Regions from separate parts of the Aliiglaciecola sp. NS0011-25 genome, predicted to be linked through region 2. Evidence: riboswitches for the same ligand, from Rfam matches in the RefSeq annotation. Region 2 holds a riboswitch; the other holds the start of a gene.
The links. Region 2 has a riboswitch for cobalamin ahead of ABWV72_RS00300 (ABC transporter ATP-binding protein). Riboswitches for the same ligand answer to the same signal wherever they lie in the genome.

Region 1: another riboswitch for cobalamin. It lies ahead of ABWV72_RS04175 (TonB-dependent receptor plug domain-containing protein); the one in region 2 lies ahead of ABWV72_RS00300 (ABC transporter ATP-binding protein).

Annotation. Positions count from the first base shown of each region.
Region 1 is NZ_BAABWR010000003.1:240,449-248,464, forward strand. Features, by position in the region: gene rutR (HTH-type transcriptional regulator RutR) at 1-610, shown strand, start outside; gene ccoG (cytochrome c oxidase accessory protein CcoG) at 757-2,187, shown strand; gene ABWV72_RS04170 (serine/threonine protein kinase) at 2,184-3,167, shown strand; cobalamin riboswitch at 3,209-3,437, shown strand; gene ABWV72_RS04175 (TonB-dependent receptor plug domain-containing protein) at 3,508-5,373, shown strand; gene ABWV72_RS04180 (thiol:disulfide interchange protein DsbA/DsbL) at 5,521-6,174, shown strand; gene ABWV72_RS04185 (thiol:disulfide interchange protein DsbA/DsbL) at 6,205-6,825, shown strand; gene ABWV72_RS04190 (SulP family inorganic anion transporter) at 7,049-8,016, opposite strand, start outside.
Region 2 is NZ_BAABWR010000001.1:60,018-68,033, forward strand. Features, by position in the region: gene ABWV72_RS00290 (TRAP transporter large permease) at 1-811, opposite strand, end outside; gene ABWV72_RS00295 (TRAP transporter small permease subunit) at 811-1,350, opposite strand; cobalamin riboswitch at 1,464-1,616, shown strand; gene ABWV72_RS00300 (ABC transporter ATP-binding protein) at 1,744-2,583, shown strand; gene ABWV72_RS00305 (FecCD family ABC transporter permease) at 2,576-3,604, shown strand; gene ABWV72_RS00310 (cobalamin-binding protein) at 3,607-4,515, shown strand; gene ABWV72_RS00315 (BolA family protein) at 4,583-4,906, opposite strand; gene ABWV72_RS00320 (alpha-ketoglutarate-dependent dioxygenase AlkB family protein) at 5,047-5,667, opposite strand; gene ABWV72_RS00325 (methyltransferase) at 5,692-6,831, shown strand; gene ABWV72_RS00330 (peptidylprolyl isomerase) at 6,844-7,443, shown strand; gene ABWV72_RS00335 (GNAT family N-acetyltransferase) at 7,467-7,985, opposite strand; gene ABWV72_RS00340 (GGDEF domain-containing protein) at 7,982-8,016, opposite strand, start outside.

The sequences.
Region 1 (8,016 bases), on a different contig from region 2:
TAAGCGTACTGAAGCAAAACGCAATAAACGAAAAGTGATAATGCAAGCGGCCCTCGACTTGTTTTCGAGTAATGGTGTGCACGGCACAAGTGTTGAACAGATCGCAGACTTAGCCAAAGTATCGAAAACAAACTTACTCTACTATTTTGCTAGTAAAGAACAGCTTTATGTAGAGGTAATTCAGCAATTATTAGACGTTTGGTTAATGCCACTACAGGGGTTTAATTCAGAGCAAGATCCCATCGAAGCCATTTCGAATTATATCGAAGTAAAATTAGCTTTATCTCGCGACAACCCCAAGGAATCTCGTTTATTTTGTATGGAAGTAGTGCAAGGTGCTCCGCTTTTGTTCAATCAACTCGAATCACCACTGAGGGCAATTGTTGAAGCCAAAGTTCAAGTTATTTCAGGTTGGATTGAAGCAGGTAAACTGGCGCCAATCGATCCCTATCATTTAATTTTCAGTATTTGGGCAACAACCCAACACTATGCTGATTTCCGTGTGCAAGTGGAGGCTGTAACCGGTCAAAATTTAGATGACCCGGAATTTTTTGCGTCGACCTTAAATAACATTCAGTCTATTGTTCTTAACGGGGTGCGACCTAAATAGGGTTGAATCGATAAAAAAACCAGTTAATTCATTGATCCAGATTAACAACTAGCGAGCAGTCTGTGCGATAATAGGGGGATTAATTACTAACCTATAGAAATTTCGAATTAGCCGGAGTTTCTAGCAGTCCCGTAAAGGAAAGATGAATGAGTGAACGCATTCCAATCAAAGATATATCCGCTGTAAAAGTTCACCAACCAGAAGCCAGTCAACACGAAAACGCGTACACCCCACGAAGTCGAATATATGTCCGCGCTGTTGAAGGCACACTAGAAACCTTTCGACGTTTTTTTGGCTTAATATTTCTTGGCATTTTTGCGCTCATCCCGTGGATTCAATTTAACTCACATCAAGCGGTACTATTTGATATTGGAGCTCAGCGCTTTAATATATTTGGTCTGACTCTTTGGCCGCAAGATTTAACCTTATTGGCTTGGATCCTTATTATTGGTGCCTTCGCATTATTCTTTGTAACCACCTTTGCCGGACGAGTTTGGTGTGGCTTTATGTGTCCACAAACCACTTGGACTTTCATTTATATTTGGTTTGAAGAAAAAATAGAAGGTGCTAGAAACAAGCGGATTAAATTAGACCAGCGTGAAATGGATTTCGACAAATTCTGGCGAAAGGCGCTGAAACACTTCGCTTGGGTGTCGGTGGCCTTGTTAACAGCATTGACCTTTGTCGGTTATTTCACGCCGATTAACCAGTTATTTATTGATTTCTTTACCTTTGACGTTAGTTTTTGGGCGGGCTTTTCAGTCATTTTCTTTACGGTTTGCACATACGGTAATGCTGGCTGGATGCGTGAAATTATGTGTACTCACATATGCCCCTACGCCAGATTTCAATCAGCAATGTTTGATAAAGATACCTTTACCGTTGCGTATAATCCAACTCGAGGCGAAAAACGAGGACCTCGTTCCAGAAAAACCAGTCACGAAGAGATTAAACAAAAAGGCATTGGTGACTGTATCGATTGCAACTTGTGTGTTCAAGTGTGCCCAACAGGTATAGATATCCGCAATGGTTTGCAATACGAATGTATTAACTGCGGTGCCTGCGTAGACGCGTGTAATGGGGTAATGGAAAAAATGAATTATCCCAAAGGACTCATTAGCTTTACGTCAGAACATGAATTGGCCGGCGGTAAAACTAAGATATTCCGTCCCAAATTGATTGGTTATGCCATAGTACTGTTTATCATGACCTCTCTTTTGGCCTATGAAATTATTGCACGGGTACCACTAGAAGTAGACATTATCAGAGACCGAAATTCGTTATTCAGAGAAACAAACGATGGTCTAATTGAAAATGTGTATACCTTAAAAGTACTGAATAAATCCCAAGCTGAGCACACCTATAAAATTGATGTGGTTGGCTTAGAAGGCAATAAATATATCGGTCCAACTCAGGTGACTGTTGCTGGCGGGGAAGTGTTGAACTTACCGATTAGCATCGCAATCGATCCCTATGCGTTAGATGAAACCGTGACTGAATTTCAGTTTAAGGTGACCTCAACAGACAGTGACGATCCTGTTCAAATGAGTGAAACTAGTAAGTTCATATATCGATGAGTGACTCAATTGCGACTACCTTTGATTTTGCGCAACTTGGTCCTGATACAATACTGGATGCCATTGAATCCCGAGGATACCTAGTAGATTCGGGCTTGTTGGCACTGAACAGTTATGAAAACAGGGTTTATCAATTTATTTGCGATGATAAGCGTCGATATGTGGCTAAGTTTTACCGACCACAGCGCTGGAGTCGCGAGCAAATTCAGGAGGAACATGACTTCGCACAAGAACTGCATGATCATGAAATTCCTGTGGTTGCACCTTTACGCACCAATAATGAATCATTACATAGTTATCAGGGTTTTTACTTTGCCATCTTCCCATCGGTTGGTGGCAGACAATTTGAAGTCGATAATCTAGATCAGCTTGAATGGATGGGACGGTTTATCGGTCGCATCCATCAAGTATCTAAAGGCCAGCCGTTTAGTTTCCGTCCTACTTTTAGTATTCAAGAGCATTTGCTTGATGCAAACGCAACCTTGCATAAAACCGAACTTATCCCCAGCAGTTTGCATACGGCTTTTTTTACGATTTTAGGACAAGTTACTGAATTAGCGGCAAGCTTGTATAAACCGAATTCATCCATTCGTCTGCACGGCGACTGTCATCCTGGCAATATTCTATGGCGAGATGGCCCAACCTTTGTCGACTTAGATGATTGTAGAATGGGACCTGCAATTCAGGATCTTTGGATGATGTTGTCTGGTGATACCTACCAACAACGAATCCAAATGGACACATTGGTAGAAGCCTATGAAGAATTTTCACAATTTGACAGCAGCCAACTCAGTTTAATTGAACCATTGCGAGCTATGCGCATGGTCCATTATATGGCTTGGTTATCCCGCCGTTGGCAAGATCCTGCCTTCCCGCAAGCGTTCCCTTGGTTTGCCGACGCCAAATATTGGGAACAACAAATATTAGCGTTAAAAGAGCAATATTCCGCACTCCAAGAGCCAAGCTTGACCTTATTTTAATTACAAAATTATAAAATCCTATTTTTTTAAGAACAGATAGATATAATGCACACCTCTTAGGTGCCACCACTGGTGGTTAAACGGGAAGACAGTGCAATCAGATACCAATCTGATTAATGCTGACGCTGCCCCCGCAACGGTAAGCAAGTGATACTCAAGGGTATTTTTGATTAATAAGTTACCACTGTTTGAAAAAATGGGAAGGTTATTAATCGAGTCTTTATTAGGACACTTGTGAGCCCGGATACCGGCCTGAGAAGCATAGGTTTGTAGTCAAAACTCCAAACTGTAATTCATATGACATAGTACTCGGGCGGAGTACTTAACAAGGCTAAACAACATGCAAAATAAAACGACTCTTTTAGCGTTAAGCGTTAGCTTGGCACTGGCATCTCCCTCTCTCTATGCGCAAACACAAAAACAGCAAAATCAACAAGACATTGAAAAGATGACCGTTGTGTCTAGCCGTATTCAATTGCCAACCAATCGACTAGCCACCAGTGTTTCAGTATTAGATGAGAGCGATATTGAAATGCAAACAGCTCTCAATGTAACTGAAATTTTACGTCAAACGCCAAGTGTCGGCGTGTCTAATTCTGGCGGTTTGGGTAAAAGTACTGTGGTTAGAATTCGTGGTGAAGAGGGGTTCAGAACCAAACTATATATTGATGGCGTGGAACTCAGTGACACTTCATCTCCTCAAGTCGCGCCGATTTTTGATGATGTTCTAATTGACCAGTTGTCACGAATAGAAATATTGCGAGGCACCCAAGGTCTTTCCTACGGCGCAGATGCCGGCGGCGTTATAAGTATGTACAGCAAGCAACTAACCAAAGGTTTTGAAGCCAGTGGTACACTTGCAGCAGGGTCTTTTGATACACAAGTATTAAACGCTAATGTTGCTGGCGGCAACAACAGCGGTTCATTTTCGTTGTCAGCATCGAAAGTTAAAAGTGACGGTTTTAACGCGCAAGTTAGCGATGAAAGCGGTGAAAAAGATGGTTACGATAACCAAACTGTTCACTTTAAAGGCCAACTGGAATTAACTGATAAAATTGCAGCTTCTTTGGTATTTCGTAATGTTGATGCAGAAAATCAATACGACGGCTGTTACGACAACACCACCTTTGCACAAATTAATCAGTGCACAACGGAAGCGGATCAGCAAACTTTCCGCGGCGCTTTGAGTTATCAAGACAGTCATAGTCAACACCAAGTGGCTTACAACAAAACGGATGTTGAAAGAGATTTTATCAATAATGGTGAGTATGGATTTACCAATTCAGGCACTATCGATAAGTTTGAATACATTGGAAGTGTAAACTGGAAACAGCACGATCTTGTATTTGGTCTTGAAAAAGAAACCCAAGAAATCGAAAGCAGTGATTTAGACAGAAGTCAGAAAAGTCTATTTGTTGAGTGGTTAGGTCAGTTTTCAAATCAATTGGCGTTTAATCTAGGCTACAGATACGACGACAATGACACCTTCGGTAAACACAATAGCGTCCGCTTAGGTGCAGTCAAAGTAGTTTCATTTGATTTTGCGGATGTAAAATTTAAAACGACATACGGAACCGGCTTCCGGGCGCCAAGTTTGTATGAGCAAAGTTATAACGATGGCCCTTATGCATACGGTGAAGCTGCAGGCTTGCAATTGACCGAAGAAAATAGTGAAGGTTTGGATCTGGGTTTCGTCATCGATACTCATAATGGATTGAGCGCTGAAATGGTATTTTTCAAACAATCCATCGAAAACGAAATCGTATTTGATTTAGCTGCTTACCAAGGATATTTGCAGTCTTTCGGTGAAAGTGAATCTAAAGGGGTTGAAACAAGCGTTGAACAAGTATTCGCTAACGGATTAAAAGTCTGGGCTAATTATACCTACAATGATGCACAAGACAGTGACGGTGAAGTTCGTTTGAGAAGGCCTAAAAATAAATTCAACCTAGGTATTAGACAAGCTTGGTTAGATGACAAACTCAGTGCTGAATTGACCTATAGAAGTGTCAGAAATGCGGTAGATATTGGTGGCGTGGAAATAGATGACTATCAACTTACGAACCTAACTGCCCGTTGGCAAATAGTTGAATCAGTCAGCATCAAAGCGGGTGTAAACAACCTTTTTGATGAGAACTATCAAGAAGTAAATGGCTTCAATACCGCAGGCCAAAACTTTTTTGTCGCAACGACGATTAGCTTGTAGAAATAATGCAAGATACAAAAAACCGCTTCGAGAAGCGGTTTTTTTATGCATTTCATCCACAGATTGTATTCATCTGACTGATTAACTATACCTAATCTTTTACTAGCTATGATAACCTTTGATAAATTTTTGAAGGAATTGATTGATATGAAAAAACTATCAACTGTATTAGCGTTATTTTTACTATTATCTCTGCAAGCCTGCTCCAAAGAGAGCTCATCAGAACAAGCCGAAATTCCATCTAAATGGAAAGAAGGTAAACATTACCTAGTGATTAATGATGAGGTTTCTGAAAAGCCTGAAGTACTAGAGTTCTTTTCGTTCTGGTGTCCTCACTGTTATAACTTCGAACCTATTGTTGAACAGATAAAACTAAAGTTAGATAAAGATGTCACATTTAAAAAGGTGCATGTTAACTTTATGCGTTTTACCAGCACACAAATACAAGATGCCGCAACAAAAGCCTTGTTAATAGGCAGAACTATGGACAAAGAAGAAGAAATGAATAGTGCTATTTTTAGTTATATTCATTTACAGCGTCAACCTATTACAGGCACACCTGAGTTAAGAAATATTTTCCTAGCCAAAGGCGTTGATACTGCCGAGTTTGATAAAGTGGAATCTAGCTTCCAAATTAACAACCTACTCAAGCAGAATAATCAAATTATAGAGACCTATCGTGAACATTTGAGCGGTGTACCAAATTTCATTGTTAACGGAAAGTATCAAGCCCAAATTGTAGAAGGTATGACAAGGGATGATATTGCGGATTTAGTTGTTTGGTTATCTAAACAACGTTAATAACCTTATTTTTTACAGGATTTTATTTATATGATTTTTAAATTAACGCGCAATCTTTTAATAGCATTTGTATGCGCAGTTCCAACTCTTGCAATGGCCCAATCTAAGTGGGAAGAAGGTGAGCACTACACGGTATTAAAAGAGATACCAAGTGAAACCAAGCAGGTGCGCGAAGTATTTTCATTTTGGTGTCCACACTGTTTCACATTCGAGAGCATTGCCAAAGATTTAAAAAGTAAACTGCCAAGTGACGTGACCTTTACCAAAGCCCACGTGAACTTTATGGGAGGTGCTGAAAAAGATACTCAGAATGCAGCGACCAAAGCTATGTTAGCAGCACGCCAATTAGGTAAAGCTGACGAATTTAACACCGCTTTATTTACAGCTATTCATAAAGATCGCAAAAATATTGCCTCCATGGAAGACATTTTAAAGGTGTATGCAGAAGCTGGCGGTGACAGTGATAAGTTGAAAAAACTGGCCAATAGTTATGGCATCCGCGGTGCCGTGCGCAAAAACGATAAATTGACTTTAGGTGTTCGTAGCGTACCCACCTTTATCGTAAATGATAAATATCAGGCAATTTTCGGTTCAAAAATGACGCCGAATGAATTTGTAGAGTTAATTACCTGGTTAACTACCCAAAAATAAATCAACCTTTGATAGAACCTCAAGTCCATTTGAAAAGCCGGATATCATCCGGCTTTTTTGTACCCGTCTAAATAAACAACCTGAATGATGTGTCAGTCCAGTTTCACTAGCTAGTAATTTAGTTAGATGAAATTCTTGCTCACAACTAAGATTCCTAAATCTTTCGCTGGACTAAAGCCCAGCCTACAAAATCTGTAGCTCGGGCTTCAGTCCGAGGATATATTTATCCCAATTTATCGGAGGCAATGCGATAACGAGGATCTTCATTTACATTCATTTCCACGTAGCCTTGAGCCTTGGTTAACAGGTTAGTACACTCAGGGCTAATATGCCGAATATGTAGCTTCTTGCCTTGAATTTTGTACTTATCAGCCAAACCATCAATTGCATCTAAGCCTGATGAATCCCAAATACGTGAATCTTTAAAATCAATGACCACGTCCTGTGGGTCATTTTGCGGATCGAATAAATCTCTGAAGTGTAAAACTGAACCAAAAAACAAGGGGCCGTCAAGTTCGTAAACTTTCCAACCGTCTTCATCTGTATGGGTTTTCGCACTAATATGGGTGGCGTGTTTCCATGCGAAAACCAGCGCAGATACAATGACCCCTACTACCACTGCTATCGCTAAATCGGCTGCAACGGTAATCCCCGTGACCAAGAACAACACAAATGCATCTTCTTTGTTTACACCACGCACAATGCGAAACGAAGCCCATTCAAAGGTACCTATGACTACGATAAACATCACCCCCACCAATGCGGCCAATGGAATCATTTCAATCAGCGGTGCGGCGAATAAAATGAATCCTAACAATACCAGTGCAGCGGTAATACCAGAAAGACGACCACGTCCACCGGAGTTGATGTTAATCATGCTCTGACCAATCATGGCACAACCACCCATGCCACCAAAGAAACCGTTGACGGTATTAGCAACACCTTGACCTACACATTCTTTGTTACCACGACCGCGAGTGTCAGTCATTTCATCGATTAAAGACAAGGTTAACAATGATTCAATCAAACCAACTAAACAGAGAATGACTGAAGTAGGTAAAATGATATACAAGGTTTCCATGTTCAACGGCACCATAGGTACACTGAAGCTAGGTAATTCACCGGCTAAAGTTGCTGTGGCCTTTTGATCTTCAGGTAACATGCCGCGTACAAAATCAATCACGGTGCGAG
Region 2 (8,016 bases):
CAACCCCAGCAGCTTCAGTGGGTGTTGCGAAGCCACCTAAAATAGACCCTAGCACCACAAATATTAAGATCAAAGGTGGCAATAAAGCGCCTGCAAGACTGACCTCAGCTTGTGTTTCTCGTTGTTCGTTTCGGACCGTTTTATCGATGTGTCTATTGGCAAACACCACCACGTATAGCAGGTACATCGCCACTAAAATCATACCGGGTACTAAGGCTCCAACAAACAAATCCCCTACCGATACAGACTCAGGTGAAAATATCCCCATATTAAGCTGTGCCTGTTGAAACGCACTAGATAACACATCACCTAACAAAACCAGCGCGATGGAAGGCGGTATAATCTGCCCTAATGTGCCTGTGGCACAAATTGCTCCGGTGGCAAATGAAGGAGAATATCCTTGTTTCAACATTGTCGGTAGTGACAACAGGCCCATAGTGACCACTGTAGCGCCTACAATACCGGTGCTCGCGGCCAGTAACATACCAACCAACACCACTGAAATTGCCAAACCGGAGTTCAACCGTCCAAATACTTGACCCATGGCAATTAATAAATTTTCAGCGACTTTGGATTTTTCTAACATGATCCCCATAAAAACAAACAGGGGCACGGCGATTAAAGTTTGATTTGTCACTATGCCATAAAGTCGGCTAGGTACAGCTTGCAAATAAGCGGTATCAAAAACACCAAATAATGCACCCACACCCGCAAAAATTAAAGCGGTTCCAGCTAACGTATATGCCACTGGATAACCCAGTAATAACGTGCAACAAACAACTAAGAACATGATCAGAGAGAGGTATTCCATTATTTATCCTCAGTAATCACGTTTTTAGGGTGATTTAAACAAACGCTGATATTGCGAATTAATTCTGAAATTCCCTGCAAAACCATGAGCGCGGCAAATAAAAGTATGAAGGTTTTGAGTAGAAACACCGCTGGTAAGCCACCAGCTGCTTGTGAGTCTTCCATAATATTCCAAGAAGATGCCACGTAATCCCAACAAATAATAAAAATAAATAAGTTAACCGGCAGCATAAAAAATAATGTACCAAAAGTATCTATTTTAGCTTTTTTAACAGTATCGAATCGACTGTAAAATATGTCGACTCTGACGTGCTCATTAACCCGCAACGTATGGGCACTACCTAACAAAAACACACAAGCGTGCAAATACATTACAGATTCTTGCATCGCAATCCAGCCAATATCGAAGCCATACCTTAATATCACGATAAGCAATGTGATTAACGCCATAAACAAAGTAAACCAGCTAACTAATTTGCATATATTATCGTTAATAACGTCAATGGTCCGCGATAGCGAAGCGGCGTTAAACATTCCCATATACCTGTCTTATTATTCTATTTGTACGATATTAAACGTTTTTTTAGCAAATAACGCTAGGGCACAAGGACAAAGATTGCTATATTTTGGCTATATAATAGATTCGGTTTTTCACTCCAAGTTACGCACAGGGTAGTTTTATTTCCTGCGCCCCAGTGAAAACAAAATGGGAATTTGGTGTAAATCCAAAACTGTACCCGCAACTGTAATTAATTGGCATTCTTGCCGATTGAGAGTCAGATACCAGCCTAATCTTTACTTATACCTTTTTTCTAGCGTGCGGGAATACACGATCGACTTGCATAATCATTTCGTTGCGATTTCCCTAAATACCAATAATTTTAAACATCGAATAGGTTGTTACATCGCTTAACATCACTTCGATAAAACAAAATGGAAAAGACTGTCACACCAATGCTCAAACTAAATAAGCTCAATTACTATATTGCTGATACGCAAATATTATCTGATATTGGGTTTCAGGTAGAAGAGGGAGCGCTAATTGCTGTGGTAGGGCCAAACGGTGCGGGTAAAACCACATTACTAAAATTAATTTCTGGTCAATATCCTTCTGAGCAACAGGTATTTTGGCACTCAAAAGCGCTCGAAAACCTTTCCGCAATTACCCGAGCTAAACAAATAGCAGTAGTGAATCAATTCAATGCTAGTGTTTTCAACCTAAACCTTGAACAAATAGTTAGTATGGGCTTACTTCCTCATCAATCTATATTTTCCAAGGTATCCTCAGAACAAAAAGCAAGGGTTACTGAAGCAATCGCACAGGTTGGTTTAAGGGAAAAAAGTCATCAACTATTTAGTTCGTTGTCGGGGGGAGAACAACAGCGAGGGCAAATTGCCAGAGCGTTAGTTCAAGGTGCAGGACTGTTTGTGTTAGATGAGCCGATAAACCACTTAGATGTGTATTATGAACATCAAATATTATCCTTATTGCGCAAAATAGCGAAACAAAACAAAGTCACTATAGTCATGAGCCTGCACGACTTAAATCACGCGGCCGATTACTGTGACAAAATCGCGCTTTTAGCTCAAGGTCAGTTATTAGCCTTTGGCTATCCTAAAGATGTGTTGACCCAACAGCGATTGCAGCAGGTTTTCAAAACCCCCTGTCAAATTATTGAAAAGCCAGGTGCGAATAAAATAAGAATCGAGTTTTATCCTCCTGATATTGATTTTGACGATTATGAGAAGAATAGAGGCTCAGTCGATGTCTAAGAGTAAATGGGGGATTCTTACCAGCCTCAGCTTACTGAGTATTTTCTGTGGATTGTTTTTTGGCGCAGCAGACCTTGATGTGCTCACCGTATTTCAATGTGTGCTAAATAATTGCCCAGCTAAGGTTGATGACGTTATATTTTGGCAAGTTCGACTACCTCGCGTGCTTGTTGGTTTTTTAGTTGGAGCAGGTTTAGCTGTCGCCGGGGCAACATTACAAAATGTCTATCGCAATCCATTGGCGGATCCCTATTTATTCGGAGTGGTTTCAGGAGCGGGGTTAGGAGCAAGTATTGCAACCCTACTATTCAATGGTAGCTTAGCTTCATACTCTTCAACTTTTGCTTTTCTAGCGCAAATCCCCTTTACTTATGCATTGCCTTTAGCTGCCTTTTTAGGGGCTTTTCTAGCTGTCACTATTGTTCAGATACTATCCCGTAAATTATTTGGAAATCGCACCGAGCATCTACTCTTAGCCGGTGTGGCCGTTTCGTTTATGCTAAGCGCTTTAAGTCATTTTTTATTATTCATGGCTGAGCCCTTTGCTGCCAATAAAGTCATTTTTTGGTTACTCGGAAGTTTAGCCAATGCACAAATGTGGTTCGTGTGGATTATGCTCCCCATCGTCACTATTAGTGTTGTTTTATTGTGGCTTTTCGGTCGTCACATAGACGCAATGTTGTTAGGTGATGAAAATGCGCAAACATTAGGAATTAAAGTAGACTCATTGCGTCTAATGGTTTTAGTCATTTGCGCAGCACTCACCTCATGCATAGTGGCCTATTGCGGCGGAATTGGTTTTGTTGGATTAATGATCCCGCATATTGTCCGAGGTTGGTTTGGGGTAACTAGCCGAAATTTAATAATTGGCTGTGTACTAGTTGGCGGTAGTTTTTTAATTTGGGTCGATGTTGTCGCCAGAGTGATAGTCGACAACCAAGAAATCCCCATTGGGATTATCACCTCCGCAATTGGCAGCCTATTTTTCTTATTTGCCCTACAAAAAAACCGAGGACGTTAAAGTTGTCTTTTCAAATCATCAAAGTCAGGTTTATTAATGGGCTCTTTGCCTTAGCCTGCGCCCTACTCTCTACTTCGATTTGTTTAGCGTCGCAAGGCACTGAGCAGTCATTACAAACGGATAAACAAAATTTAAAAATAATAGCCTTGGCACCACATATTGTAGAGCTGCTATTTGACATAGGTGCTGGCAAGCAAATAATAGCTACTGGTTCATATGCCGACTATCCAGAGCAAGCTAAAACACTGCCCAGAGTGGGTGATCATAGTCGTTTGCAAATCGAAAAAATATTGAAGTTGAAAGCCGATATCGTGATTGCTTGGAGAAGTGGAAACCCACTGGAAGATTTAGCCAGACTAGAACAGTTTGGCATTCCCGTTATTTATTCTGACCCCAAAAAATTAGAAGATGTCGCTAAAGAACTCCTCATGTTTGGCGAAATGACGGGTAGACAAACGGTAGCCCGGTTGCGAGCCGACACCTATGTAATGGGCTTGAAAAAATTGCGCGAGCAATATGCCAATCAAATTCCAATTTCAGTCTTTTTCGAAATATGGTCAGCGCCACTACAAACCATTGCGGGAAATGCATGGCCACAGCAACACTTAAATATTTGCGGCGCACAAAACATCTTTGCTGATTTATCGAATGACTACCCTTCCGTGTCGCTAGAGCAAGTAATTAGTAAAATGCCGCAGGTTATTATTCAACCTAAAGCAAATAAACAATTAGCAAGTAGACTTTATGATTGGCAGAAATTTGATTTTTTGCCGGCGGTAAAAAACGATTTTGTATTTCGCCCTGATGCAGACAGGCTATATCGAATGACGACACGAGTATTGGATGAAGTTCAGGTTATCTGTGAGCAGATTCAACTGGCTAGGAGATACTATCAACAGCAGCAAAGCTGAAGTAATCCATAATTTTAGAAAATGGAGCGCTCCTATAATTAAGAGACACTCCTTAAGTTATCTCAGATTAAGATGCCGCTTGTTTCGAGCCGCCTAAACAATTAGGTGAATCGGGGGAGTTACCGTACAAACTCTGCCACTCTTCACCAGTGTAAGTATGTAACGCCAAAGCGTGTATTTGCTCCGCAAGCTCTTCTTTAAGGACTGCGTTTACCGCTCTGTGGCGATTAATTAAACGCTTACCAGCAAATTCAGGCGTGACCAAAACCACTTTAAAGTGGGTTTCAGCGCCATTAGGTACATTGTGCATAAAGCTTTCGTTGATAACCTCCAAATGTGCTGGATTGAAATGCGACAGCAACTTCTTTTCAATATTATTTTGGATATTCATGATGTGGTCCCTCTGTGTGTCTAACTATAAATTTAGCCTGTTCGGGAAAAATTAAGAAACTATTTTTTCATGTTTTCGACTAAGTGATTGAGTCTGATAGATATAATTTCCGGTCGATGACTCGGCTATTCTTATAACGACTAAATTTGTTGAAATATCTTGCGAAATGTCAGATTTATGCGTCCTGCCATTAATTGACTGCGTTTAGGAAGGCTGTGTTGCCAAAATTGTTGGGTATTTCCAGCCATTATTAACAAACTGCCATTGTGCAGTGGAAATCTCACTTTCTGACCGCTTTGCATATGTTTAAAATCGAAATCACGAGTTTGACCTAAAGTTAATGAGGCAATAATCGGTTGTCTACCTAGTTCTATTTCGTTATCGGCATGCCAACCCATGCTGTCTTGCCCGTTGCGATACCAATTTGCCAAAACAGAATTGAAATGGGTTTCACAAACTTGCTCTAAAGTCTTTTTAAGCTGTTGCAACTCGCTGATCCAAGGATTAGGTTGCATACTCAAACCTGAATACTGATAAGTAGCCTCTTGATCTCCGTACCATGCCTGTAAACGCGGAATCGCCACCGTTCGTCCATAGATTTGAATTGAATCTTGTTGCCAAGCTAATTTAGTCTGTAATTTCTGATACAATTCAGTGGCAGTGTCCTGCTCCAAAAAATCTGCCTGATAATGCACATCTGCATCTTTCATCGGCATTTGAGTAAGGCCTGCTTGGTGGGATGAAAATAAATCCTGTTGCATATAACTCACGTGAATCCTGCTGAAATGAACACTAGCTTTAACTTTTTAGGAAAGTCCCTGCAATTATACCGCTATCCAAAGCGATTTACTCACCCTAGTTGGCAAGCATGGGATGCCGCAGACGAATTGATCCTCGATCATATTCAACAAAACCAAGACAATATCGATCAAACCAATATTGTTATCCTGAATGATGATTTTGGCGCGCTAAGCTGCTGGTTGCACTACGCCAACATTCACCATGTGAGTGATTCTCTAGTTTCCCAGATGGCATGTAAACAAAATATTAGTCTAAATAACTTAGACAATACCCAGATCACCTATATTGATAGTTTAGCGCAAATGCCGCAACAGCCAGACTGGGTAATCATCAAAATACCCAAAACGCTAGCGCTGCTAGAACATCAGTTAATTCAGTTACAAAGCGTGGTTTCAGCAAATACTAAAATAGTGGCTGCAGCTAAAGCTAAGATGATACAAAAATCGACCTTATCACTGTTTGAAAAGTACCTCGGAAAAACTCATACATCCTTAGCTAAGAAAAAGGCTCGCTTAGTCTTTTGTGAACCTAATCTTGGATTACAGCAAAAGCCGTCACCCTATCCTACTGTTTGGAAAATGGACCAAGAACCTTTTACCATTAACAATCATGCAAATGTGTTTGCTCGTCAACAAATTGATATTGGCGCTCGTTTATTAATTGATAATTTACCGGATTGTACAGCTAAAACCGTAGTTGATTTGGGTTGTGGAAACGGCGTTTTAGGCTTATGCATATTAAAACGATATGACAATGCAGAAGTCATTTTTATAGATGAATCATACATGGCTGTCGCATCAGCTAAACTCAATGTGCAAAATAACTTGCCGACACAGATGCACCGAGCACGTTTTATCGTTAGCAACTGCCTTGAACAATTGGAAAATCAAACACAAATTGATATGGTAATTTGTAATCCACCGTTTCATCAACTGAATACCATTACTGATCACATTGCGACCCAAATGTTTGAAGAGGCGCACTTAAAACTCAAAAAGGGTGGTGAGTTACGGATAATCGGCAATAGGCATTTAGAATATCCGCAAAAATTAAAGCGCTTATTTGGTGGCTATAATGTTATTTCAAGTGACAAAAAATTTAGTATTTTATCTTCGTTGAAGTAGAGAGTAATTATCATGAAAAACTGTTTGTTAACGCTGACATTCATCTTAGTCACGTTTTTATCCCACGCAAAACCCAAAGACGATGGTTCACAAATTCAACCTGATAATTATTACCCAAGAGTGATGATGCATACGACCATGGGCGACTTTGTCGTTGAGCTTGATAGATCTAGAGCCCCCATCACAGTGAACAATTTTTTACGCTACGTGGATAAACGCAGCTTTGAAGGGACTATCTTTCACAGAGTCATCGCCGACTTTGTTGTGCAAGGTGGAGGTTATGATAAAGACTTCAAAGATTTGTCCAAGTTTCCAGATATTTATAACGAAGCTGGAAACGGTCTAAAAAATCAAACCTATACCATAGCTATGGCGCGTTCGAATGATCCTCACTCGGCAAATCGTCAATTTTATTTTAATCTCAGTGACAATGAGAGCTTAGATCCTGGTAGGAAGTGGGGGTATGCCGTATTTGGTTATGTCACTGAAGGCACAGATATTTTAGATGCTATTTCTCAGGTAGAAACCCAATATGACGCCATTATAGGTTGGGCCGATGTACCAATAGAACCGGTAATATTAAACAAAGTGACAATTTTACCACCACTGTAGTTATTCAAATTTAGAGTTAAGCGCTATTTTGAATAGGTAAACAGCATAGTGTCTTCTGCTTGGTGTTGAACGATCTTGGTGTACTTAAAACCCAAGCGTTCAATTAGATTGATTGACTGTGTATTTTCTGCTGAAATCATAGCGTGCACGGTTTTTAAGCCTAAGCGTTTACAATCGGCTTGTAATACACCGTTACAAGCTTCTAGTGTCAAGCCTCTGCGCCTAAACGCGGGCAAAATTGCATAGCCAATGTTAGGGTGGTCTAGGAAGGGTCTTTTTAACATACCGCAAATTCCCATAGGCCGGTTTTTTCGATTATCACAGAATACGTACAAACCGTAGCCATTTTGCTGATAAGACACAAAAGGGCCATTTTCAATGAATTCGCGGGCATCGGCTTGATTGTGAATGTTGCGGTCACCGATGTGCCGAATCCAATCTGGGTCATTCACTAATTCTAAAATAAAGAAAGCTTCTGCTAAAGTGACTTTGCGTATATTTAAACGTTCAGTCTGCGCAACTAGGGTACCTTTACAATTCATAAATTAGTCATTTCATTGGTTTGCGAGAAAA